One region of the Pseudomonas sp. 10S4 genome, then DNA from elsewhere that is predicted to be linked to it. Evidence: predicted binding sites of a transcription regulator. Region 1 holds the regulator's gene; each other region holds the start of a gene.
The links. Region 1 encodes FliA, which starts transcription of late flagellar genes. Its sites were predicted from a motif close to CTAAAGTTTNNNNNNNNNNNGCCGNTAA; they were not measured.
Positions count from the first base shown of each region.

Region 1 (7,971 bases):
ATCACCGCACCGATGATGCCGATGGTCGGCGCGTAGCCGCCCATGCTTTCAAAGACTTTGGCGGCTTCAATGTCGCGGCTTTCCTGGGTGTAGAAATCCACTTCCAGGATGCTGCGAATCGCTTCCGGCTCGGCGCCGTCCACCAGCAATTGCAGGCCTTTGCGCGAGTAGTTATCCGGTTCGGCGTCCGCCACTCCTTCCAACCCCAGCAAACCTTCCTTGCGGGCGGTCAAGCTCCAGTTCACGACGCGATCGATGCCACCGGCCAGATCCACACGCGGTGGAAACAGGATCCAGGCAAGGATTTGCATGGCGCGCTTGAAAGCGCTCATCGGCGATTGCAACAACGCCGCACCGATGGTCCCACCGATGACGATCAACGCCGCCGGGCCGTTGGCCAGTGCGCCGAGGTGACCGCCTTCAAGGTAGTTGCCGCCGATGATGGCGACAAACGCCATGATGATCCCGATCAGGCTGAGTACATCCATCAGATACAGGCCTCAACCAGGTGCTTGCCAATGTCGTCCAGGCTGTAAATCGCGTCCGCCAGATCAGCTTTGACGATGGCCATCGGCATGCCGTAGATCACGCAGCTCGCTTCATCCTGGGCCCAGATCGCACTGCCGCCCTGTTTGAGCAGGCGTGCGCCTTCACGGCCATCGGCGCCCATGCCGGTCAGTACGACCGCCAGAACTTTGTCGCCGTAGGACTTGGCTGCCGAACCGAACGTGATGTCCACGCACGGCTTGTAGTTCAGACGTTCGTCACCCGGCAGGATTTTCACCGCGCCACGGCCATCGATCATCATTTGCTTGCCACCGGGCGCCAGCAACGCCAGGCCAGGACGCAGGATGTCGCCATCCTCGGCTTCCTTGACGCTGATGCGGCAGAGCTTGTCCAAACGCTCGGCGAAGGCCTTGGTGAAGGCCGCCGGCATGTGCTGGATCAACACGATCGGCGCCGGGAAGTTGGCCGGCAACTGGGTCAAGACCCGTTGCAGGGCAACCGGGCCGCCGGTGGACGTGCCGATGGCCACCAGTTTGTAGGCTTTGCGTTTCGGCGCAGGTGACGACGGGCTGGACGACGCAGGCGCATAGCTGCGAGTTGGCATCGGTGCCGGTGCCGGACGCACAGGCGCGCTGCTGCCATAACTGCTGGCGCTCGAAGGCGCAGGCGTCGGGGCTGGCGCGGCGACCGGGGCTGGGGCGGTGTAGGTGTTGGCGCGACGGTTACTGCGCGAAATGCTGAGAATCTTCTCGCACAGCAGTTGCTTGACCTTCTCCGGGTTGCGGGAGATGTCTTCGAAATTCTTCGGCAGGAAATCCACCGCACCAGCGTCCAGCGCATCCAGGGTGACCCGGGCGCCTTCGTGCGTCAGCGAGGAGAACATCAATACCGGGGTCGGACAGCGCTGCATGATGTGCCGCACCGCCGTGATGCCATCCATCATCGGCATCTCGTAGTCCATGGTGATCACGTCTGGCTTGAGGGCCAGCGCCTGATCGATCGCCTCTTTTCCGTTGGTCGCCGTACCGACAACCTGGATGTTCGAATCCGCTGAAAGAATTTCCGAGACGCGGCGGCGGAAAAACCCCGAATCGTCCACCACCAGGACTTTGACTACCATAAACACTCCATTAGACGGAGCGAGGCTCAGTCGCCCCGCCCCGCCAGAATCAAATACGCCGTGCGGCGTAACGCTTGAGCATGCTCGGGACATCGAGAATCAGCGCGATGCGGCCGTCACCAGTGATGGTGGCGCCGGACATGCCCGGGGTTCCCTGAAGCATTTTGCCCAATGGCTTGATGACCACTTCTTCCTGGCCCACCAGTTGATCGACGACAAAGCCGATCCGCTGCGTGCCCACCGACAGGATCACCACATGGCCCTCGCGCTGCTCTTCGTGAGCGGCGGAGCTGACCAGCCAGCGTTTGAGGTAGAACAAGGGCAGGGCCTTGTCCCGCACGATCACCACTTCCTGGCCGTCCACCACGTTGGTGCGCGACAGGTCGAGGTGGAAGATCTCGTTGACGTTCACCAGCGGGAACGCAAACGCCTGGTTGCCGAGCATGACCATCAGCGTCGGCATGATCGCCAGGGTCAACGGCACCTTGATGACGATCTTCGAGCCCAGGCCCTTGGTCGAGTAGATGTTGATCGAACCGTTGAGCTGGGAAATCTTGGTTTTCACCACGTCCATGCCCACGCCACGACCCGACACGTCGGAGATCTCGGTTTTGGTCGAGAAGCCCGGTGCGAAAATCAGGTTGTAGCACTCGGTTTCGCTCAAGCGATCGGCCGCGTCCTTGTCCATCACACCGCGTTTTACCGCGATGGCACGCAGGACGTTCGGGTCCATACCTTTGCCGTCATCGGAGATCGACAGCAGGATGTGGTCGCCTTCCTGTTCAGCGGCCAGGATCACCTTGCCACCGCGGGCCTTGCCCGACGCTTCGCGCTCTTCCGGCGACTCGATGCCGTGGTCGACCGCGTTGCGCACCAAGTGGACCAGCGGGTCGGCCAGGGCCTCGACGAGGTTCTTGTCGAGGTCGGTTTCTTCGCCGACCAGTTCCAGGTTGATCTCTTTCTTGAGCTGGCGAGCCAGGTCTCGAACCAGGCGCGGGAAGCGCCCGAAGACTTTCTTGATCGGTTGCATCCGGGTCTTCATGACCGCGGTTTGCAGGTCAGCCGTCACCACGTCGAGGTTCGACACAGCTTTGGACATGGCCTCGTCGGCACTGTTGGCGCCCAGGCGAACCAAGCGGTTACGCACCAGTACCAATTCGCCGACCATGTTCATGATCTCGTCCAGCCGCGCAGTATCAACCCGCACGGTGGTCTCGGCTTCGCTGGCCGGTTTTTCCGGTGGCGGTGCCGCCGGTGCGGCGCGAGCAGGTGCCGGAGCAGCCGCAGCCGCCGGTTTCGGCGCTTCAGCTTTAGGCTCAGGGGCTTTAGCCGCAGGTTTCGCGGCAGCGGCAGGCGCCTTGGCGACTGGCGCGGAAACCACTGCCCCGGTGCCGACTTCGGTGAACTTGCCTTTACCGTGTAACTCGTCGAGCAGCGATTCGAACTCGTGATCGGAAATCAGATCACCGCCGGCCGCTTTAGCGGTTGGCGCCGCCGGGGCCGGTGCCGAGGCAATGGCCGATTCCAGCGCGTCCACAGCAAAGTTGCCCTTGCCGTGCAGTTGATCGAGCAGTGCTTCGAATTCGTCGTCGGTGATGTCCGAACTGTCGCCCGGCGCTTTCGGGGCAGCCGGGGCAGCAGGCGCGGCCACGGCATCGACCGCGAACTGGCCTTTGCCATGCAGCTGATCGAGCAACGACTCGAACTCGGCGTCGGTGATTTCGTCGCTGGCCGATGCATCGGCGGCCGGTGCAGGAGCAGCCGCCGGGGCCTCGGCCTGAGCCTTGACGGCATTCAGCGAGTCCAGCAGTTGTTCGAATTCGTTATCGGTAATGTCGCCCGACTCGCTTTCAGCGGCCGGTTCTTCCACCGCGTCAGCAACCGGAGCCGCTGCATCGGCGCTTTGCGGCTCGGCCAGACGGGCCAGTGCCGCAAGCAATTCTGGAGTGGCAGCCGTGATCGGACTGCGTTCGCGGACTTCGGTGAACATGCCGTTCACTGCGTCCAGCGCTTCGAGAACCACGTCCATCAGTTCCGAGTCGACGCGTCGTTCACCCTTGCGCAGGATGTCGAACACGTTCTCGGCGATGTGACAGCACTCCACCAGCTCATTGAGCTGGAGGAAGCCGGCGCCCCCTTTTACAGTGTGGAAACCGCGAAAAATTGCATTGAGCAAGTCCGCATCATCCGGTCGGCTTTCCAGCTCAACCAGTTGTTCGGACAGCTGCTCTAGAATCTCGCCGGCCTCAACCAGGAAATCCTGAAGGATCTCTTCATCGGCGCCGAAGCTCATTAAGGGGGTGCTCCTAAGGTCTAAAAACCTAAAAAACCTGAAATTCTAAAACTCTAAAATCCTAGGCTGGATAACAAATCGTCCACATCGTCCTGACCGGACACAACATCTTCTCTTTTATCGGCATGAATCTGCGGACCTTCACCCTGAGAGAGATGTTTTTGCGGATCTTTTTCAGCCAGCATCGCTTCACGGTCATGTTCGATACCCGCAAAGCGGTCTACCTGACTGGCCATGAGCACGAGCTTGAGCAGGTTACTTTCAACTTCGGTGACCAATTGGGTCACGCGCTTGATCACTTGACCGGTGAGGTCCTGGTAATCCTGAGCCAGCAGAATGTCGTTCAGGTTGCTCGACACCACGCGATTGTCTTCGCTGCTGCGTGTCAGGAAACCGTCGACCCGCCGCGCCAGCTCACGGAACTCTTCAGCCCCGACTTCGCGACGCATGAACCGTCCCCAGTCGGTGCTCAACGCCTGGGCTTCATTGCTCAGGCCGTTGACCAGCGGCGTGGCGTTTTCCACCAGGTCCATGGTGCGGTTGGCTGCGGCCTCGGTCAGCTTGACCACATAACCCAGACGCTCGGTGGCGTCCGTGATCTGCGAAACTTCCTCGGCTTGCGGCATGTGCGGGTCAATCTGAAAATTGACGATCGCGCTATGCAGCTCACGAGTGAGCTTGCCCACTTCCTGGTACAGGCCGCGGTCACGGGTCTGATTGAGCTCATGGATCAGTTGCACAGCGTCGCCAAACTTGCCTTTTTCAAGGCTGTCGACCAGTTCGCGGGCATGTTTTTTCAGGGTCGACTCAAAGTCGCCCTGTGAAGATTCGTTATGGTCCATAGCTCCCCCGTGGCGCAGTTTCTCAACCGATGCGTTCGAAAATCTTCTCGATTTTGTCTTTCAACGCCTGGGCCGTGAAGGGTTTGACCACATAGCCGTTTACACCGGCCTGGGCCGCTTCGATGATTTGCTCGCGCTTGGCTTCAGCAGTCACCATCAGCACCGGCAGGTGCTTGAGTCTTTCATCGGCGCGCACGTGGCGCAGCAGATCGATACCGGTCATGCCAGGCATGTTCCAGTCCGTTACCAGAAAGTCGATGCTGCCGCTGTTGAGAACCGGAATGGCAGTGATGCCATCGTCAGCCTCGACCGTGTTGGTGAACCCAAGGTCACGCAACAGGTTTTTAATGATCCGCCGCATCGTTGAGAAGTCATCAACGATGAGGATTTTCATGTTCTTGTCCAATTCGACCTCCAAGCAGTCTTAAACGCGCCCAGCACCTGGACACGCCACTTCAATCAATCCGGCAAAGCACTCAAATGACTGTCTGGAGCACAACAGATCGAGACCGCTGCAGTTCAACACCACACCAGCCTCGTTCGCAGTGTCCCCACACTGCCTTCAGCGCGCTCGCCACTCCCCCAAACGCCCCCGCAAACGGGCCGCGCACTGGCTGTGTAACTGGCTGACACGCGATTCGCTGACCCCCAGGACCTCACCGATTTCCTTGAGGTTCAGCTCTTCGTCGTAGTACAGCGCCAACACCAGTCGCTCACGCTCCGGCAAATTGGCAATCGCGTCCGCCAACGCAGCCTGGAAACGTTCATCTTCCAGATCGCGTGACGGCTCCAGATGAGCACTGGCGCCGTCCTCATGCAGCCCTTCGTGTTCGCCGTCCTGCAACAGGTCGTCGAAACTGAACAGGCGGCTGCCCAAGGTGTCGTTCAAAATCCCGTAATAATCGTCGAGACTCAATTGGAGTTCGGCCGCAACCTCGTGATCTTTAGCGTCACGGCCGGTTTTAGCTTCAATCGAGCGAATTGCGTCGCTGACCATGCGGGTATTGCGGTGGACCGAACGTGGCGCCCAGTCCCCTTTGCGTACTTCATCGAGCATCGCGCCGCGGATTCGAATGCCCGCGTACGTCTCGAAACTCGCGCCTTTGCTGGCGTCGTATTTGGTCGATACTTCAAGCAGGCCGATCATCCCGGCCTGGATCAGGTCTTCCACCTGAACACTGGCCGGCAAACGTGCCAGCAAGTGGTAAGCAATGCGTTTAACCAGTGGCGCGTAACGCTCGATCAGCTCGTACTGCGAGTCACGTGCCGACTTCTTGTAGAGGTTGTAGCCACTGGCTGTCATAGGACGGGTCCTGCGGTCTGTTGCACGAGACGCTCGACGAAAAATTCCAGATGCCCGCGCGGGTTGGCCGGCAGTGGCCAGGTGTCGACCTTCTGTGCAATCGCCTTGAACGCCAGGGCGCACTTGGAGCGCGGGAAGGCTTCGTAGACGGCACGTTGCTTCTGCACGGCCTTGCGCACGCTTTCGTCGTAAGGCACGGCGCCGACGTATTGTAAGGCGACGTCGAGGAAGCGGTCCGTGACCTTGGTCAACTTGGCGAACAGGTTGCGACCTTCTTGCGGGCTCTGGGCCATATTGGCCAGGACGCGGAAGCGGTTCATGCCGTAATCGCGATTCAGCAGTTTGATCAGCGCGTAGGCGTCGGTGATGGAGGTCGGCTCATCGCAGACCACCAGCAACACTTCCTGGGCGGCGCGGACAAAACTGACTACCGAGTCACCAATACCGGCAGCTGTGTCGATCACGAGTACGTCGAGGTTGTCGCCGATATCGCTGAAGGCCTGGATCAGGCCGGCATGTTGGGCCGGGCTCAGATGAACCATGCTCTGGGTACCGGAAGCGGCCGGGACGATGCGAATACCGCCCGGGCCTTGCAACAGAACGTCGCGCAGCTCGCAGCGGCCTTCGATCACGTCGGCCAGGGTACGTTTTGGCGTCAGTCCCAACAGAACGTCGACGTTCGCCAGCCCCAGATCGGCATCCAGCAGCATGACGCGCCGGCCGAGCTCAGCTAGAGCCAGGGACAAGTTCACTGACACGTTAGTCTTCCCGACGCCACCTTTGCCGCCGGTCACCGCGATCACCTGTACGGGATGCATGCTGCCCATGTTATTTCTTTACCTTGTCTTGCATAGACGGAGGCCACATTACTGGCTGCGCGTTCATCAACTGAACAATGCATGGCAGACCATCGATGTAGGTACAAAAACTGTTCATTAGTACCTCAGCCAACCTGCTTGGTCGGGCTGTGGTAAATATCAGCGAACATGTCAGCCATGGCTTCTTCGCTGGGTTCTTCCTGCATTTGCACGCTGACCGCGCGACTGACCAACTGATGACGTCGCGGCAGATGCAAATCATCCGGGATACGCGGACCATCGGTGAGGTAAGCCACCGGCAATTCATGACTGATAGCCAGGCTCAACACCTCGCCCAGACTCGCCGTTTCATCCAGTTTAGTCAGGATGCAGCCAGCGAGCCCGCAACGCTTGTAACTGTGATAAGCGGCGGTTAGAACCTGTTTTTGGCTGGTGGTTGCCAGGACCAGATAATTTTTTGATTTGATGCCACGACCGGCCAGGCTTTCGAGCTGCATGCGCAATGCCGGATCGCTGGCCTGAAGGCCGGCAGTATCGATCAGCACCACGCGTTTACGCAGCAGCGGGTCCAGCGCCTGAACCAGCGACTGGCCCGGATCGACGTGGGTCACCGACACATTAAGAATCCGGCCCAATGTCTTGAGTTGTTCCTGAGCACCGATACGGTAGCTGTCCATGCTCACCAGCGCGATGTTTTGCGCGCCGTACTTGAGCACGTAACGGGCGGCGAGCTTGGCCAGCGTGGTGGTCTTGCCCATGCCGGCAGGGCCGACCATGGCAATCACACCGCCCTCTTCCAGTGGCTCGACTTCCGGTGTGGCGATCATCCGCGCCAGGTGCGCCAGCAACATGCGCCAGGCCTGACGAGGTTCTTCAATATCGGTAATCAGCGCTAGCAGATCGCGCGACAACGGGCCGGACAAGCCGATGCGTTGCAGGCGACGCCACAGGTTCGCCTGGGCCGGACGGCTGCCTTGCAACTGATTCCAGGCCAGGGAGCCGAGTTGCACTTCCATCAGTTCGCGCAGGCTGTTGAGCTCGAAACGCATCGAATCGAAGGCCCGTGGGTCAACGCCGCCGGAGGCTTG
Region 1 is NZ_CP133774.1:3,733,768-3,741,738, reverse strand. It holds gene RHM58_RS17425 (flagellar motor protein) at 1-488, opposite strand, end outside; gene RHM58_RS17420 (protein-glutamate methylesterase/protein-glutamine glutaminase) at 488-1,627, opposite strand; gene RHM58_RS17415 (chemotaxis protein CheA) at 1,677-3,920, opposite strand; gene RHM58_RS17410 (protein phosphatase CheZ) at 3,974-4,762, opposite strand; gene RHM58_RS17405 (chemotaxis response regulator CheY) at 4,785-5,156, opposite strand; gene fliA (RNA polymerase sigma factor FliA) at 5,325-6,065, opposite strand; gene fleN (flagellar synthesis regulator FleN) at 6,062-6,892, opposite strand; gene flhF (flagellar biosynthesis protein FlhF) at 7,009-7,971, opposite strand, start outside.

Region 2 (7,971 bases), 2.1 Mb from region 1:
CTTCGGCTTCCTCAAGATCCGCCAGCAAACGCACGCACCGTGGGTAATACGCCGCGCCGTCGAGCGTCAGGCTGATCTGCCGGGTGGTTCGCTGCAGCAGTTGCACACCCAGATGGGCTTCAAGCTGCTTGATCAGAATGGTCACCGAGGCACGGGGCATTTGTAGGCTGTCGGCAGCCTTGGCGAAACCGCCCAGTTCGACGATCCGGGTAAACACGCGCATGGCGTTGAGACGGTCCATGGTTCGGGCTCAGTGGGTAATTATTTAGAAATAACGAATAGTGATAGCAGTTTTAGCCGGTTTATCTGGTTTCTGTCGAGGTGAACAATGGTGGCTCACATTTTCAAGGAGCTGATCTCATGCAAACACGTCAACTGGGCAAGAACGGACCGCAAGTGAGCGCCATCGGATTGGGCTGCATGGGCATGACCGATTTCTACACCACCGGCACCGACACCCGTGAAGCCACCGCCACCCTGCACCGGGCGCTGGAGCTCGGCATTAACCTGCTCGACACCGCTGACATGTACGGCCCGCATACCAATGAAGAACTGATCGGCAAAGCCATCGTCGGCAAGCGCGACCAAGTGTTCCTCGCCAGCAAGTTCGGCATCGTTCGCGACCCGGCCAACCCCTCAGCACGGGGTGTCGACGGTCGGCCGGAATACATTCGCAAGTCCATCGACGGCACCCTCAAGCGCCTCGGCGTGGATACCCTGGATTTGTACTATCAGCACCGGATCGACCCGCAAGTAGCCATCGAAGAAACCGTCGGCGCGATGGCCGAGCTGATCAAGGCCGGCAAGGTCCGCTACCTGGGTTTGAGCGAAGCATCGGCCGCCACGCTTGAACGGGCGCACAAGGTGCATCCGATCAGTGCACTGCAAAGTGAATACTCGCTGTGGAGCCGCGATCAGGAAGACAACGGTTGCCTGGCCGCGTGTCAGCGCCTGGGCATCGCTTTTGTCCCGTACAGCCCGCTGGGCCGTGGCTTTCTGACCGGTGCGTTGAAAAGTCCGGACGACTTTGCAGCTGACGACTACCGCCGCTTCAGTCCGCGTTTTCAAGGGGAGAACTTCGGGAAAAACCTGCAACTGGTGCAGCAAGTCGAGGCGCTGGCCGCCGACAAAGGCGTGACTGCCGGGCAACTGGCGTTGGCCTGGGTCCTGGCGCAAGGCGATTACTTGATCCCGATTCCCGGGACCAAGCAACGTAAATACCTGGAGGAAAATGTCGCAGCGCTGGAGGTGAAACTGAGTGCTGGCGAGTTGCAGGCGCTGGAAGCGATATTCCCGGCCAACGCCACCGCGGGCTTGCGCTACCCGGAAGCGGTGATGCAAATGCTCGACCGCTGATCAACCGGTTTCTGGCCCGTTCAACGTATTGAGCGGGTCAGAAGATTACTTGTCCTTCTTCTTGACCGTCGAGCCGTTGGTTTCGCCGTAGGTCTTGAGGTTCTGCAGCACGTAGATTGCTTTTTTGTACTCAGGGACCAGGTAGTTAGCGTACTTGTTGCCCTTGAGGTTGTTGGTCTGGATGTTATCCAGTTGAACGGCAAAGTACTCCAGGGCGTTGAACTTCGCATCGGGGTCGGTCGGAACACCGAATTTATCGAATTTGGAGCCTGCGTTCAGCAACGTCAGGGCGGTCACATCGCCGATGATGCCCTTCTGCTTCAGGTAGGTGCTCATGTTGCTTAACTGCTTGACCGAGATGTTTTCCGGATCGAAGCCCTTGACCTGCTTGAACAATGATTGAGCATCCATTTTCGCCCGGTCGAGCACCAGCGGATTGGTGCCCACCATGGATAGGATCTCTCGCACCTTGGCACTTTGGGTTACTGGTTTGGCATTGGGCGAACCCTGGCGAAGCAGCACTCCCGGTTTGGCAGTCCAGTTGCCGACCAGACCGATAGTCATGACCGTGCTCCTGACAGCGCGACGATATTCCAATGTCCGTGCGACATAAAAAATCCTTGTTTAAGCGAGATGAATGCGCGGAAGTATCGGCGCGATGAGAATGCCTACCTACAAGTATTTCGCCTTTTTACAATTTTTGTACATTTACGATACAAATCACTGAAGCCCCTGTTTCATTGGCCTACACGATATTTTTCATTTTGGTATAGCCGAGGCATCGCTGTCATATCCATCTGATCCTGCTTATTTGTACCAAGACCGTTACTCACCATCCGTCCTCCTAACACCTTTCTTGTACGTCCGTACCTAAAGCTCACCCCAAGCGGGCCGATAAAGCTTCGAAGCCCGCCATTTTCGAAATCCGAATCCCAACAATAAAAACGCAGCACAAGGACCGGTCCCATGCCCGCATTCCGTACCATTCAGGCTCGCTACACGCTGTTTCTGGTCCTGTTCATCCTGCTGCTTTCGGTACTCACGGTGGTGGGTATCAGCCAGTTGGTCGCGCCGAAACTGCGCCATACCGAAGAACAGGTCGCCCTCAACCGCATTGCCGAAGTTGCCGAGCAAATCCAGGGCGAACTGAACAAGGTGCAAGCCCAGCAACGCAGCATCACCCAGACCATACCCCTGCTCGACAGCGCCGCCATTGATACGGTGCTGCCCGGTTTGGTGGACCAGTACGGCGAGCTGAAAGTGTTTGGTGGCGGGATCTGGCCTTTGCCCGGCCAACGTGAAGCGGGACGCAACAAGTTCAGCACCTTCTGGCACCGTGACAGCTCCGGCAAACTGGCCGTCAACACCTTCTGGAACAGCGACGCCGCGCCCAACTACTACGACCAGAGCTGGTACAAGGGCGGCATGCAAACCCCGCGCGGTCAGTGCGCGTGGGCTGCCGCCTATAAGGATGACGCCAGTGCCGAGCCGCGCACCAACTGCGCGATGGCCATTCAGAAAAATGGCGTGGCCTACGGTGTGTCGACCATCGACGTGACCCTGGGCTTCTTCAACGATCTGATCGCACGCAAGGAAAAAGACCTCGGTGCCGAAATGCTGATCGTCGAAGCCGACGGCAAAATCATCAGCAACAGCTCACGCATCAGCGGGCCGGTCGTGCTGAAGAACATCAGCGAACTGGCCGGCAACTCGCCGTTCGCCAGCCAGGTCAAGGCGGGCCTGCAAAACCGTGACCAGGCGCAGCGGGTCGAATTCGACAACAACGGCGAAGCCAGCACCTTCTTCATGCGCCCGATCGAAGGCACGCCGTGGTTCCTCGCGACTGCCCTGCCGACCAAGCTGATCACCGCTCAACGTGACGATGTATTGAACACCTTGAGCCTGTTGCAGATTCCGATGGTGATTCTGTTGGTTCTGCTGCAGATCTACGCGATTCGCCAACTGATTCATCGCATGAAAATCCTCAAGGCCAACATCGATGCACTGTCTGCCGGCGATGCCGACCTGACAAAGCGCATCACCATCCGTGCCGAGGATGAACTGGGCGCCATCGGCCACTCGGTCAACGCCTTCATCATCTACTTGCAGAACATGATTGGCGAAGTCACCCAAGCCACCGGCGCCATGGCTTCGGGTCTGGACAACCTGCAACGCACTTCCGCGCACACCAGTCAGATTCTGGTGCGTCACGCCTCGGAAACCGATCAGACCGTTACTGCCATCACCGAAATGAGCTCCACCGCCGACAGTGTTGCGCAGAACGCTGCTGAAACTGCTGCTTTCACCCAGCGCGCCAGCGAACACGCGGATCGCTCGCGGGTTGTGGTCGGCGAAGCTTCCAGCAGTGTCGTGGCGCTGATTGATGAAGTGGCCAGCGCCACCCACAAAGTTGAAAACATGCAGCAGGACGCACAACGGATTACCGAGATTCTCGGGGTGATCGGCGCGATTGCCGGGCAAACCAACCTGTTGGCGCTCAACGCGGCAATTGAAGCGGCACGCGCCGGTGAACAGGGCCGGGGCTTTGCGGTGGTGGCCGATGAAGTCCGCGCCCTCGCCGCCCGGACCCAGGCCAGCACCTCGGAAATCAACGAAATGCTCAAACGCCTGACCCAAGGCGTGAGCTCTTCGGTGGCGGCCATGGAAAACACCCAGGCCAGCTGCCAATCCGCTGCGGATGCCACAGCGCGGGTCAACTCCGGCCTGGATGAAATGGCCGGCTCCGTCAGCCATATCAACAGCCTGAGCACCCAGATTGCGACCGCCGCCGAGCAGCAAAGCGCCGTGACCGAAGAGATCAACCGCAGCATGGTACAGATCCGCCATATGGTTGATGAGTTGGTTAAAAGCGGTCATGCCAGTGAACTCAACACTCAGCAGTTGCTGGAAGCGAATAGCCGGGTGAGCGCGATCATGGGGCGGTTCAAGGTTCGTTAACCCTTTAGCTGACTGACGAAGCTCCCTGTGGCGAGGGAGCTTGCTCCCGCTGGGCTGCGAAGCGGCCCCTCTTCAGACAGATCCTGCACTCAGATCTTGCGACGGCTGCGCCGCCGAACGGGAGCAAGCTCCCTCGCCACAGAAAGCCTCGTACATCACACCATCCTGCATTACTTCGAAACACTCTCGCCCCTCTTTGTTGGTTAAAGTAGTCAAAATGCCTCTTTTTTGGACCGCCCTCCGAGTCGAGATCCTCCCATGCGAACCCATCTGCGTCTGATCGCCCTGAGCGCCCTGTTTATCTCCTCCCTGGCCCAGGCCGCCGATCTGATCCCCATCGAAGTGCACCGTGATGCCAATTGTAGTTGCTGCAAAAAATGGATCAGCCACCTCGAAGCCAACGGCTTCAAGGTCGAGGATCACGTCGAAGCAAACATGAGCGAGTTCAAGCAGCAGCACGGCGTGCCGCCACGCCTGGCGTCCTGCCACACGGCGCTGATCAACGGCAAGTTCGTCGAGGGTCATGTGCCGGCCGAGCAAGTGCTGGCCCTGAGCAAGCGTGACGATCTGCTGGGTGTGGCGGCTCCCGGCATGCCGATGGGCTCGCCCGGTATGGAAATGGATGGCATGAGCGACGCCTATCAAGTCATCGGCCTGACCAAGACCGGCACCGACGTGGTGGTGGCGGACTACCCCGCCCATTGATGTTCGGCGCGTACATCGGGCTTTTTTGCGGCGTTCGGTGCGGCGACGCTGCTGCCGTTGCAGTCCGAAGCGGTGCTGGTGGGGTTGTTAATCAGCGATCGTTACTGGATCTGGGCACTGTTGGCGGTCGCGACCCTGGGCAATGTCCTCGGCTCATTGCTGAACTGGTGGCTGGGACGTGGCATCGAGCGCTTTCGCGAGCGGCGCTGGTTTCCGGTCAGCCCCCGGCATCTTGAAACGGCCCGAAAGCATTATCAGCGCTACGGTCATTGGTCGTTGCTGCTCAGTTGGGTGCCTGTGATCGGTGATCCGCTAACCCTGGTGGCTGGCGTCATGCGTGAGCCCCTGGGGCGATTCCTGCTGATCGTGAGCCTCGCCAAAGGCGCCCGTTATGCGGTGCTGGCCCTGATAACACTCGGCTGGATGGGTTAAAAACTGTGGGAGCGAGCTTGCTCGCGAAAGCTGTGTATCAGCCAACATTTATTTTGAAGCTGCCGGCCTCTTCGCGAGCAAGCCCGCTCCCACATGGATTGCATTGGCTGACCGGCATTGAGTCATTGCCTGTTATTAATGTCACCCTAATCGTGCCCTTCCAGCATCCGCAGATTTCCCACGGAGTTCTTCTATGACCCTCTCACGCTGGCTGCCCTGCCTGCTGCTGACCGCCACTCTACCCATCCTGGCTCACGCCGAAGGTCCGGAATATGGACCGGAACTCCAGGGCTTCGAGTATCCCTACACGGTCAAGCATTTTGCCTTCCAGTCCCAGGGTAAATCCCTGCAAATGGGTTACATGGACGTCGCCGCCCATGGCAAGGCCAACGGGCGCAGTGTGGTGCTGATGCATGGCAAGAATTTCTGCGGCGCGACCTGGGACAGTTCGATCAAGGCCCTGAGCGAGGCCGGCTACCGAGTGATCGCCCCGGACCAGATAGGCTTCTGCACCTCCAGCAAACCAGACAATTACCAATACACATTCCAGCAACTGGCGACCAACACCCAGAAGCTACTCAAGGCCCTGGGCATCCAGAAGGCCACCTTGGTCGGGCACTCCACCGGCGGCATGCTCGCCACCCGTTATGCGCTGCAATACCCGGAACAAGTCGAGCAATTGGCGCTGGTCAATCCCATCGGCCTGGAAGACTGGAAAGCCCTCGGCGTACCGTATCGCACCGTCGATCAATGGTATGAACGGGAGCTGAAAGTCACCGCCGACGGGATCCGCACCTATGAACGCAACACCTATTACGCCGGGCGCTGGAAGCCGGAGTTCGATCGCTGGGTCGACATGCTCGCCGGCCTGAACAAAGGCCCGGGGCATAAACAAGTGGCGTGGAACTCGGCGCTGATCTACGACATGATCTTCACCCAGCCAGTGTTCTACGAGTTCAAGGACCTGAAAATGCCGACCTTGCTGCTGATCGGCACCTCCGACACCACGGCCATCGGCAGCGACATCGCCACCCCCGAGGTCAAGGCGAAGCTCGGTCACTACGACGTGCTCGGCAAGCAAGTGGCAAAACTGATTCCACACTCGACCCTGGTGGAATTCCCGGGCATGGGCCACGCACCGCAGATGGAAGAGCCGACGCAATTTCATCAGGCCCTGCTCGACTGGCTGAACAAAACCAACCCTGTTCGTTGATGAGGTAAGGCTGATGGCTGTGCAGATTGCGGTGATCGATGACTGGCAGGACGTGGCCAGCGGCGTGGTGGACTGGTCGGTGCTGGACAGCATCGGCGAGGTGAACTTTATCCATGACTACCCGGCCGACAACGACGCACTGGTCGAACGCCTGGGCGCGTTCGAGGTGATTTGCGTGATGCGTGAGCGCACGCGCTTCGACGAAGACCTGCTGCGCCGCCTGCCCAAACTCAAGCTGCTGGTCACCGGCGGTATGCGCAACGCGGCGCTGGATCTGAAAGCCGCTGCTGCGCTGGGCATTCAGGTCAGCGGCACCGACAGTTACAAGCACGCCGCCCCGGAACTGACTTGGGCGCTGATCATGGCCGCGACCCGCAACCTGATGGTCGAAGCCAATGCCCTGCGTGCCGGTCTTTGGCAGCAAGGCTTGGGCGGCGACCTGCACGGCAAGACCTTGGCGATTCTCGGTCTGGGCAGCATCGGCAAACGCGTGGCGCAGTTCGGTCAGGTCTTCGGCATGCGGGTGATCGCCTGGAGCGAAAACCTCACCGCCGAACGAGCCGCCGAATCCGGCGTGAGCTACGTCAGCAAGCAGGAACTGTTCGAACAAGCCGATGTGCTGTCGGTACACCTGGTGCTCAGCGAGCGCAGCAGCGGGATCGTTGATGCCCAGGCGCTGGACTGGATGAAACCCACGGCGCTGCTGGTCAACACCGCACGCGGGCCGATTGTCGATGAAACGGCACTGATCAAGGCACTGCAGAAGAAGCGCCTGGCGGGCGCAGCGCTGGATGTGTTCGAGCAGGAGCCGTTGCCCGAAATGCATCCGTTCCGCACGCTGGACAACGTGCTGGCCACACCGCATGTCGGGTATGTCAGCCGGCAGAATTACCAGCAGTTCTTTTCGCAGATGATCGAGGATGTTCAGGCCTGGGCGGCGGGCGCGCCGATTCGTTTATTGAGCTGAAACCGCGTCATCGTTCATCGCGAGCAAGCTCGCTCCCACAGGGATCTAGGGTGTACACAAAATGTGCGTCCACAACACTTCCCCTGTGGGAGCGAGCCTGCTCGCGATGAGGCCCTGACAATCACCACACCCCTCAAACCCTGCGCACCACAACAGTGCAAAACCCCATTTCCCCTTCGCACACTCATGTGTCTCCCACGTGACATTTTGGCCCGCGATCAAAAATAAACCTGCACTTCGTCGGTGCGTTTGCCCTCCAAGTCGGTACGTCCGTACCTCTTTAAACCGATTGTCGAACAATTTTGCCATCTGGCCTGTGACGCTCTAAGTTCTGGCCTAG
Region 2 is NZ_CP133774.1:5,808,783-5,816,753, forward strand. It holds gene RHM58_RS27190 (LysR family transcriptional regulator) at 1-241, opposite strand, end outside; gene RHM58_RS27195 (aldo/keto reductase) at 361-1,356, shown strand; gene RHM58_RS27200 (hypothetical protein) at 1,402-1,920, opposite strand; gene RHM58_RS27205 (methyl-accepting chemotaxis protein) at 2,323-4,314, shown strand; gene RHM58_RS27210 (DUF411 domain-containing protein) at 4,573-5,019, shown strand; partial or broken gene RHM58_RS27215 (YqaA family protein) at 5,019-5,451, shown strand; gene RHM58_RS27220 (alpha/beta fold hydrolase) at 5,645-6,664, shown strand; gene RHM58_RS27225 (D-2-hydroxyacid dehydrogenase family protein) at 6,678-7,631, shown strand.
Region 2: the regulator FliA is predicted to act here: its motif matches at 2,227-2,254, upstream of RHM58_RS27205 (methyl-accepting chemotaxis protein).

Region 3 (7,971 bases), 3.6 Mb from region 1:
CCAGCGCGATGGCCACGGCGATCTTCACCCACAGCGGAATGAAGCGCGTGGCGTTGTCGATCTGTTGCTTGAACAGTTGCAGCTTGCCGGTGGTGTCAGCGTCGAAGTTACCGACCTTGTTCTTGTCCATCAGGCGAATGGTTTCGCTGGTCAGGTACATGTCGTTACGCACGTTGCCCATGGCTTCGGCCGGGACTTTCGACAGCGAGCCGTAGCCCTTCACTTCGTTCCCGATGTTGCCGGCCAGCGAGGCGAGGGCGGGCACCAGTTGCGGCGTGACTTCCTTGCTGCGCACGTAATCGGACAGCACTGCACGCGGGTCGGCAGGTGTCGGCAGCGGTGCACTTTTCACTAGGGCTTGCTGGGTGACTTCGGCGACGGCGGCGAACTGCAACGCTTGATCGGCCGGCATGGTGCGGTTCAGCGCATACGCCATCGGCAGGGTGCCGACCAGAATCAACATGATCAGGCCCATGCCTTTCTGGCCGTCGTTGGAGCCGTGGGCGAAGGACACGCCGGTGCAGGTCAGAATCAATAAACCGCGAATCCACCAAGGTGGCGGCGCATCACCTTCCGGTGCCTTGTACAGCGCACGATTCTTGACGAACGCCCGCAGGGCCAGCAGCAACAGTGCGGCAAAGCCGAAGCCGACTAACGGCGAGAGCAGCAGCGCGTAACCGATCTTGGTGGCTTGCGCCCAATCCACGCCGCTGGTGCCATCGCGGCCATGCATCAGGGCATTGGCGACGCCGACGCCGATGATCGAGCCGATCAGGGTGTGCGACGAGGAGGCCGGCAAGCCCAGCCACCAGGTGCCGAGGTTCCACAGGATCGCCGCGATCAACAGGGCGAAGATCATCGCGAACCCGGCGGAGGAGCCGACTTGCAGAATCAGCTCCACCGGCAGCAACGCGATGATACCGAACGCCACCGCGCCACTCGAAAGCAATACACCGAGAAAATTGAAGAACCCGGACCAGGCCACCGCGAAGTTCGGCGGCATCGAGTTGGTGTAAATCACCGTGGCCACCGCGTTGGCGGTGTCGTGGAAGCCGTTGACGAATTCAAAACCGAGGGCGATCAGCAGCGCCACGCCCAGCAGCAGAAACGGTGTCCAGGTGGTTACCACCGTGCCGAGTTCGTGCATGTCGTGCATCAGGCTGTAGGCGGTGAACAACAACCCGCTGGCCAGCACCCCGAAGAAAATCACGAAGGTGAACAGGCCGGGTTTTTTATCGAAGTGCGGTCTGGCGCTGCGGGCAGGCGCCTGACCAGCGGACAAGGAAGGAGTAGCCATCACGGACAATCCTGAGTGAGGAAGGAGTATCGCCCATGATCGTTTCAAAATATGACAGAGAGACTGCGGTGGGTCAGGGTTTGGGTTTCTTTTGCATTTCCGTTGATCGGAATCCACTACTGATCTACAGGCAAGGCACGACCTGTGGCGAGGGAGCTTGCTCCCGCTCGGCTGCGAAGCAGTCGCTAATCCTGCTGGCACGGTTTGCCTGGGAGAGTGCTGGGGGTCGCTTCGCAACCCAGCGGGAGCAAGCTCCCTCGCCACAAGGGATCGCGGTGACTCAATAATCCTGGCGCTTGCGAAACGCCCAGCGCCCGGCCAGCACGGTAAACGTCGCGACCAATGCCACCAGAATCCAGAACCCTTCCGGGTCGCCCGAGAGCGGTATCCCGCCGACGTTCATGCCAAAAAAACCGGCAATGATGTTGATCGGCAATGCCAGCACTGTCACCACCGTCAGGGTGAACAACGTGCGGTTGCTCTGTTCGTTGAGGTTGGCCGCGATTTCTTCCTGCAACAGCTTGATCCGTTCACCGAGGGCCGTGAGGTCGTTGATGATCAGCGCAAACTCCTCGGTGGACTTGCGCAGCTCCTTGACGTCCTCCTTCTGCAACCATTGCGGCGGACGGTTGAGCAGGCGCAATAGCGACCCCGGTTCAAGTGCCAACAACCGCTGCAACCGCACCAGTACCCGGCGATTGGCGCCCAGCTCAGCACGGTTGGTCGACAGCCGCGAAGACAACAACTCATCTTCGATCTGATCGACACTCTGGCTGGTCTTGCGCACGATCTGCGTCAGCACTTCGCCCTGATCGCGCAGCAGGTGCACCAGCAACTCCAGCGGTGAGCGAAAGCATTCCCCGGCCTTCACCGAAGAACGCAGCTTGTCCACCGAGTGCAACGGTTGCAATCGCGCGCTGATGATCAGCTTGCTGCGGGCGCAGACCCACAGCGTCGAGACATCCGAAGACACCATGCTGCTGAGGTTGAACACCACGTCGTTGACCACCGCCAGCAACGCCGAATCGACATGCTCGATGCGGGTCGAGCGCGAACCTTCGTGCAGCGCCTCGAAAAACTCCTCGGGCAATTCCAGATGGCTTTTCATCCAGCGCTCGCACGCGGCGTGGGCCAGGTTCAGGTGCAACCAGAGGAATTCGTCGTTGTCTTCGGTGTGTTGCAAGCATCGCAGGGCCTCGGCCGAGTCGATCTCCCGGCCGCGCTCACCGGGACGAAAACGGAAGCCGTAAAGCAGGCCGAACAAGTCAGTGTCGCGATGGCTTTGGTCGATGCTGTGGTTCATGAGGTCTCGCTGAGAGGAAGCGCCTGTCGCGGGTTCACAGGTTCACTTGGGCCGCATCATCGCAAGGAGTTTTGACGGTTTTGTGACAGTTGCACGGCGACGCAAACGTGTGCGTTACCGATGGTCGGGATTGATTCAAGAAGCGCTCTGGCACGCCGATGACGCAGGTGTTAGGTTGCGCGGCTTTGGCCACGAGCCGAGATTGCAGACAGGGAAGTTTGGACGTCTTTCACGCCCAATCAGGCGTGCTTCTTTCCTGTCATGAGTATCACTCGATGCTGCAAAAATCCCTGAGAGCCCAAATCCTCGCGTTACTGAGCGGCAGTCTGTTGGCGATGTTGCTGATCGCTTTGGCCTGCTTTCACTTCCTGTCCAGTGGCGTCCAAAGTTACGCCAACCTGATCGACGGCCCACTGCGCACGTCGCAATTGATCGATGAAGCCAACCTGCAATTCAAGGTGCAGGTTCAGGAGTGGAAAAACGTTCTGCTGCGCGGCAAACAGCCGGCGGACCTGGACAAATACTGGCAGCAATTCGAGGACCGTCAGCGCGACGTGCAGGGCATTCTCGGCGAACTGGCCGGGCAGAAAGGTCTGGATAGCCAACTCAAGAGCAGCATCGAACGCCTGCGTGACGAACATCGTCAGTTGGGCAACGCCTATCAGAAAGGTCGTGATGCCTATGTTGCTGCCGGTGCCGATCCAACTGCAGGCGACAACGCGGTCAAGGGTATGGACCGCGCCACCAGCGATCAGATGAGCGAGTTGGTCGGCGAGCTGCGCAAGCACGGCACCGAGCAGTCGGCATTGATCAGCGCCAGTGCCGATCGCACGGTGTTGTTGGGGATCATCGTGATGCTCGCGTCCGGGCTGCTGATCGGGCTGTTGAGCTTGTGGCTGATCAACCGAAACCTGGTGGACCCGATTCGCAAACTGATCGACTACGTGGCACAACTCAGCCAGGGCAAATTCGCCGAACGCGTGGCCAGCAGCCGTGAAGACGAGTTGGGTAAACTGGCGATGGCCGCCAACACCTTGCGCGATTTCCTTGCCGAAACCTTCACCCGTTTGCAGCGCAGTGCGTCGGACCTGGACAGCGCCAGCGGCGAGCTGAACTCCATCGCCACGTTGATGGCCAACGGCACCAACGAGCAGTTCAACCGCACCGATCAGGTAGCCACGGCGATGAACGAAATGTCTGCCACCGCGCAGGAAGTTGCTCGTCATGCAGCGGACGCAGCACGCGCGGCCGATGATGCCGACCAGTCCGCCCAGCAGGGCGAAAAAGTCATGCAGGGCACCATTCACACCATCACTCAAATGCGCGGCGAGATCGCCAACACCGCCACCGTGATCCGTCGTCTGGAAACCGACAGCGGGCGTATCGGCAAGGTGCTGGAAGTGATTCGCGGCATCGCCGAGCAGACCAATTTGCTGGCGCTGAACGCGGCGATCGAAGCGGCCCGCGCCGGTGAAGCCGGACGCGGTTTCGCAGTGGTGGCCGATGAAGTCCGCAGTCTGGCCCAGCGCACGGCGGCGTCGATCATCGAAATCAACCAGATCATCCAGACCGTGCAAACCGGCGCGGTGGACGCGGCCCAGGCGATTGAAAGCGGTCAATCGCGCAGCGAAGAAAGTGTCGAGCAAGTGACCCAGGCCGGCGCCATGCTGGAGCGCATCACCCATGCCGTGGAAGCCATCCGCGACATGAACCGCCAGATCGCCACGGCGGCCGAAGAGCAAACGTCGGTGGCCGAAGACATCTCGCGCAACCTGACCGAGATCACCAGCATCGCCAGTACCAACCTGGACCACGTGCAGCGCACTGAAGCGGCGAGCCACAACCTGCACGGGTTGTCGGGGCAGTTGAATGAAGTGACGTCGCGCCTGAGCGCGTAACCGAAAAGGCTGTGTACCGGCTTGCTTACCGAGTCGGTACACAGTTGATCTCAAGTCCGGCTAAACGATGTCGATGATGGATTTAACCTGAACCCAAATAGGATAAGCCCCATGGTCAGCATCACCTCTGTTTCGATCAACCAAACCCTCTCGACGCCGACGAGCCAAACCTCGATCAACGGCAGCACTGACGACAGTACGTCAGCAACCTCCACCACCTCCAGCACCACAACTTCCAGCGATAGCACCAAGGCTTCTGCTGGCGGCGCCGCGCCGGCTGGCGACAGTAGCAGTTCGAGCAGCAGCACCGATTCCGATGCCGTAAAAGAGCTGCGCAAGCAGATCGCCGAACTGCAAAAGCAATTGCAGGAACAACAGCAGCAACTGCAAGCGGCTCAGGCCAAGCAAGAAAGCCCCGATGCCAAAGCCGCCGCTGTTGCCGCCGCGCAGTCGCAGCTCTCAGCCACCTCGGGCTCTTTGGAAACCGCCACCTCGGCGTTGGTGCAGGCGTTACAAGACGAAGGCAGCAGCACTTCCGGGTCGATGGTCAGTACTACGGCTTAATCCACTGTCGGCAGGCTGAAGGTAAACAACGTGCCGTTCTGCGCCGCGAACGGATTCTAGTGACCCCTGGCGCACGCAGGCACAAAAAAACGCACGACCCGAAGATCGTGCGTTATCAAAAAACGTGTACGAGCGAAGCTTGCTCGCGAAAGCGGTGTGTCTGTCACATCAATGTTGAATGTGCTGCCGTCTTCGCGAGCAAGCTTCGCTCCTACAGGGATTGCGGTGATTACTTGTCCTGTTTGTTGCTCAGCACCTGGCCGGTCTTGGCGTCCAGGTCCACGTCCCACTTCACGCCTTTAGCATCGCGGATTTCTACCTGATAGACGTAAGCGTTAGCCTTCTGCTCAAGCTCGGTGTCGGTGATGTTCGCCGCCGTAGTGCCTGGGTGCTGGGCGAGGGCGGCCTGGTTGAGTTTTTCCAGGTCCATGATAGTGCCGGCCTTGAGCAGCCCCGGAATCAAGTCCGGGCGAACGTCAGCCTGGGCCAGACCCGCAGTAACGGTCAGGGCAGCGGCGGCGAACAGGGCAGTCAGGGTTTTCATGAGGTTCTTTCCTTGGGTGAGCTGTTTAAGTGGGCTCAGGTTAGCCAGCGCAACTTAATTCACCCTTAATTACCCCTCGACTGCTGAAAAGCATTCGCGAGCAAGCCCGCTCCCACATTGGATCGCCTGCATACACAGAGTCTGTGAACGACTGCGATCCAGTGTGGGAGCGGGCTTGCTCGCGAAGAAGTTGACGTGGTGTCGCGTCAGGTGCCGATCAGTAGCCGTTGTTCTGCAGCAATTGCGCCACGGTGCCAGCGGCTGGCCGTTTGTAGAACTTCAGCAGTTCGCTGGCGCGGTTGGTGAAGATGCCGTCGACGCCGGCGTCCATCACCTTCTGGTAATCCACGGCATCGTCGACGGTGTAGACGTGCACCAGCATGCCCTGATCGTGGGTGTACTGGTTCATCCAGGGTTGCACCAGATCCGAATAGCTCTGATCGCCGCCCTTGGTCAGCGCCGCCGAAGGGCCGGTGCCGATTGCGCCCTGGGCCTTGGCGTACTCGATCCATTGCTGGAATTCGGCTTTGCTTTTCGGCTCTTGCTTGGCGTAGTAAGTGGCTTTGTCCTTGTCGCCGGACTCCACGAAGGTCACTTTGGATTTCGGCTCGATACTGCCTTCACCGACCCACAGCAACAGGACCTTCGGCACGTTCGGCATTTCTTTTGCAGCAATTCGAGGCTGCTCTTCTCGAAGGTTTGCAGCACGACCTTGCCTTTGCCCTGACCGACCGACAGCTCGCTCTTCGCCAGTTTCGAACCCGCCGGGCTCAGCCAGCCGCGATCCTGGAGTTTCTCCTTGAGGTCATGCTCGATGCCGGGGAATTGCTTTGGTTCTTTGGTTTCGATGTACAGGCCGGGCTTGTGCAGCGGATTGCCCTGGGCGATGTCGATGATTTCATCGAGGGTCAAAATCTTCAGGCCGACGTAGGCCGGACGCGCACGATCCGGGTAAGCGGCGTTGAACCAGCTGCCGGCGTCGAGGGTTTTCAGTTCGGCGAGGGTGAACTGGTTGGCCGGCGCATCCTTGCGCTCAGGGAATTTGCTGGCAACGTCAGTGGTGCGTTGCAGGTTGTTGTCGTGCAGAGCGAACAGCACGCCGTCCTTGCTGCGTTGCAGGTCCATTTCCAGGTAGTCGGCGCCCAAATCGCGGGCCAGTTTGTAGGAGGCGGCGGTGGATTCCGGGGCATCGAAGGACGCGCCACGGTGGGCAATCACGGCCGGATGCGGGATGCCTAAAGTGGTCGCCAGCGCGGAGGGGCTGGGCTGGCTGGCAGCCTGTGCCTGGCCGAGGCCGAGCAGCAGGCCCAGCACCAAGGCGCTTTTGGTGAAGGTAACAGGCATGGTCGAGATCCTTTCGCAGAGGTTTTCAAAGACGTCCCTTTTAACAACTGAGCGCCGCGAGCGCTATCGCAAGACCGACATAAACCGGTTTAAAACAGTTTTTTTCTGCGCTTTTGTGCGGTTCTTTGCAGTACTCTTGGCCGCGGTAGTTTCCCCGGCAGAGGGAAACCCGTTCGCCAGCCCTGCGTGTAAACCATCGATCACCGGTCCCTTTGCGACCTTTTGTGAGGTTTATCATGCGCATCACTTCCCAGCTCATCTGCCAGGCCGCCGACCAGCTCAAAGGCTTCGTTGGCCTCAATCGCAAAACCGGTCAATACATCGTGCGTTTCAGCGAAGACTCCTTCGGCATGGACGTGGCGGACGACGGCATCATTCCCACCAGCGAGTTCGTCTGGGCGCCCGGCCCGGAGCAGGCCATGACCCTCAAGCGTGAGTTGATTCAGTTGTTGCTGGATCAAAATATTGATGAGCGGATCAACATTAGCGAACCGTTGCGGGTTTATATGAATCGGCGGGAAGTGCCGGAGATTTCGGCGGTGCGGAGTTTGGTTCAGGGGTGATGTTTTTGTGGTGATCTTGCTCGCGAAGGCGTCCTTCAAAACGCTGCATCAATTAAAGTTTGAACTCATAAGCCCGCTCAACCCGACACACCCGCGTATGACACGCCGCATACCAGGTCGACCGCCCACGCTCACGAATCGCACTGTGCTCCGGGTGATGCTTCCAAGCCAGAATCGCCGCCTCACTGGCCCAGTACGACACGGTAATTCCCAGCCCGTCCTCGCCCCGGGCTGACTCAATACCGAGGAAGCCCTGTTGCTCGCGAGCCAGTTCGACCATGCGTTCGGCCGCCTCGGCGTAACCCTGATCACCGTCGGTGCGCAGGGAGGTAAAGATCACGGCGTAGTAGTGAGGTGGCGGGGTATTGGCGATCATGGCTTTTGCCTCGCACAGGCCTCGATCAATGCTCGAACCAGAGGCGGCAAAGTCCCCTTGAGCGCGGCTCGTTCCGGCTGGA
Region 3 is NZ_CP133774.1:107,648-115,618, reverse strand. It holds gene RHM58_RS00570 (inorganic phosphate transporter) at 1-1,297, opposite strand, end outside; gene RHM58_RS00565 (transporter) at 1,578-2,600, opposite strand; gene RHM58_RS00560 (methyl-accepting chemotaxis protein) at 2,876-4,498, shown strand; gene RHM58_RS00555 (hypothetical protein) at 4,610-5,062, shown strand; gene RHM58_RS00550 (PepSY domain-containing protein) at 5,292-5,606, opposite strand; partial or broken gene RHM58_RS00545 (glycerophosphodiester phosphodiesterase) at 5,824-6,950, opposite strand; gene RHM58_RS00540 (DUF2025 family protein) at 7,187-7,513, shown strand; gene RHM58_RS00535 (antibiotic biosynthesis monooxygenase family protein) at 7,566-7,889, opposite strand; gene RHM58_RS00530 (CTP synthase) at 7,886-7,971, opposite strand, start outside.
Region 3: the regulator FliA is predicted to act here: its motif matches at 2,735-2,762, upstream of RHM58_RS00560 (methyl-accepting chemotaxis protein).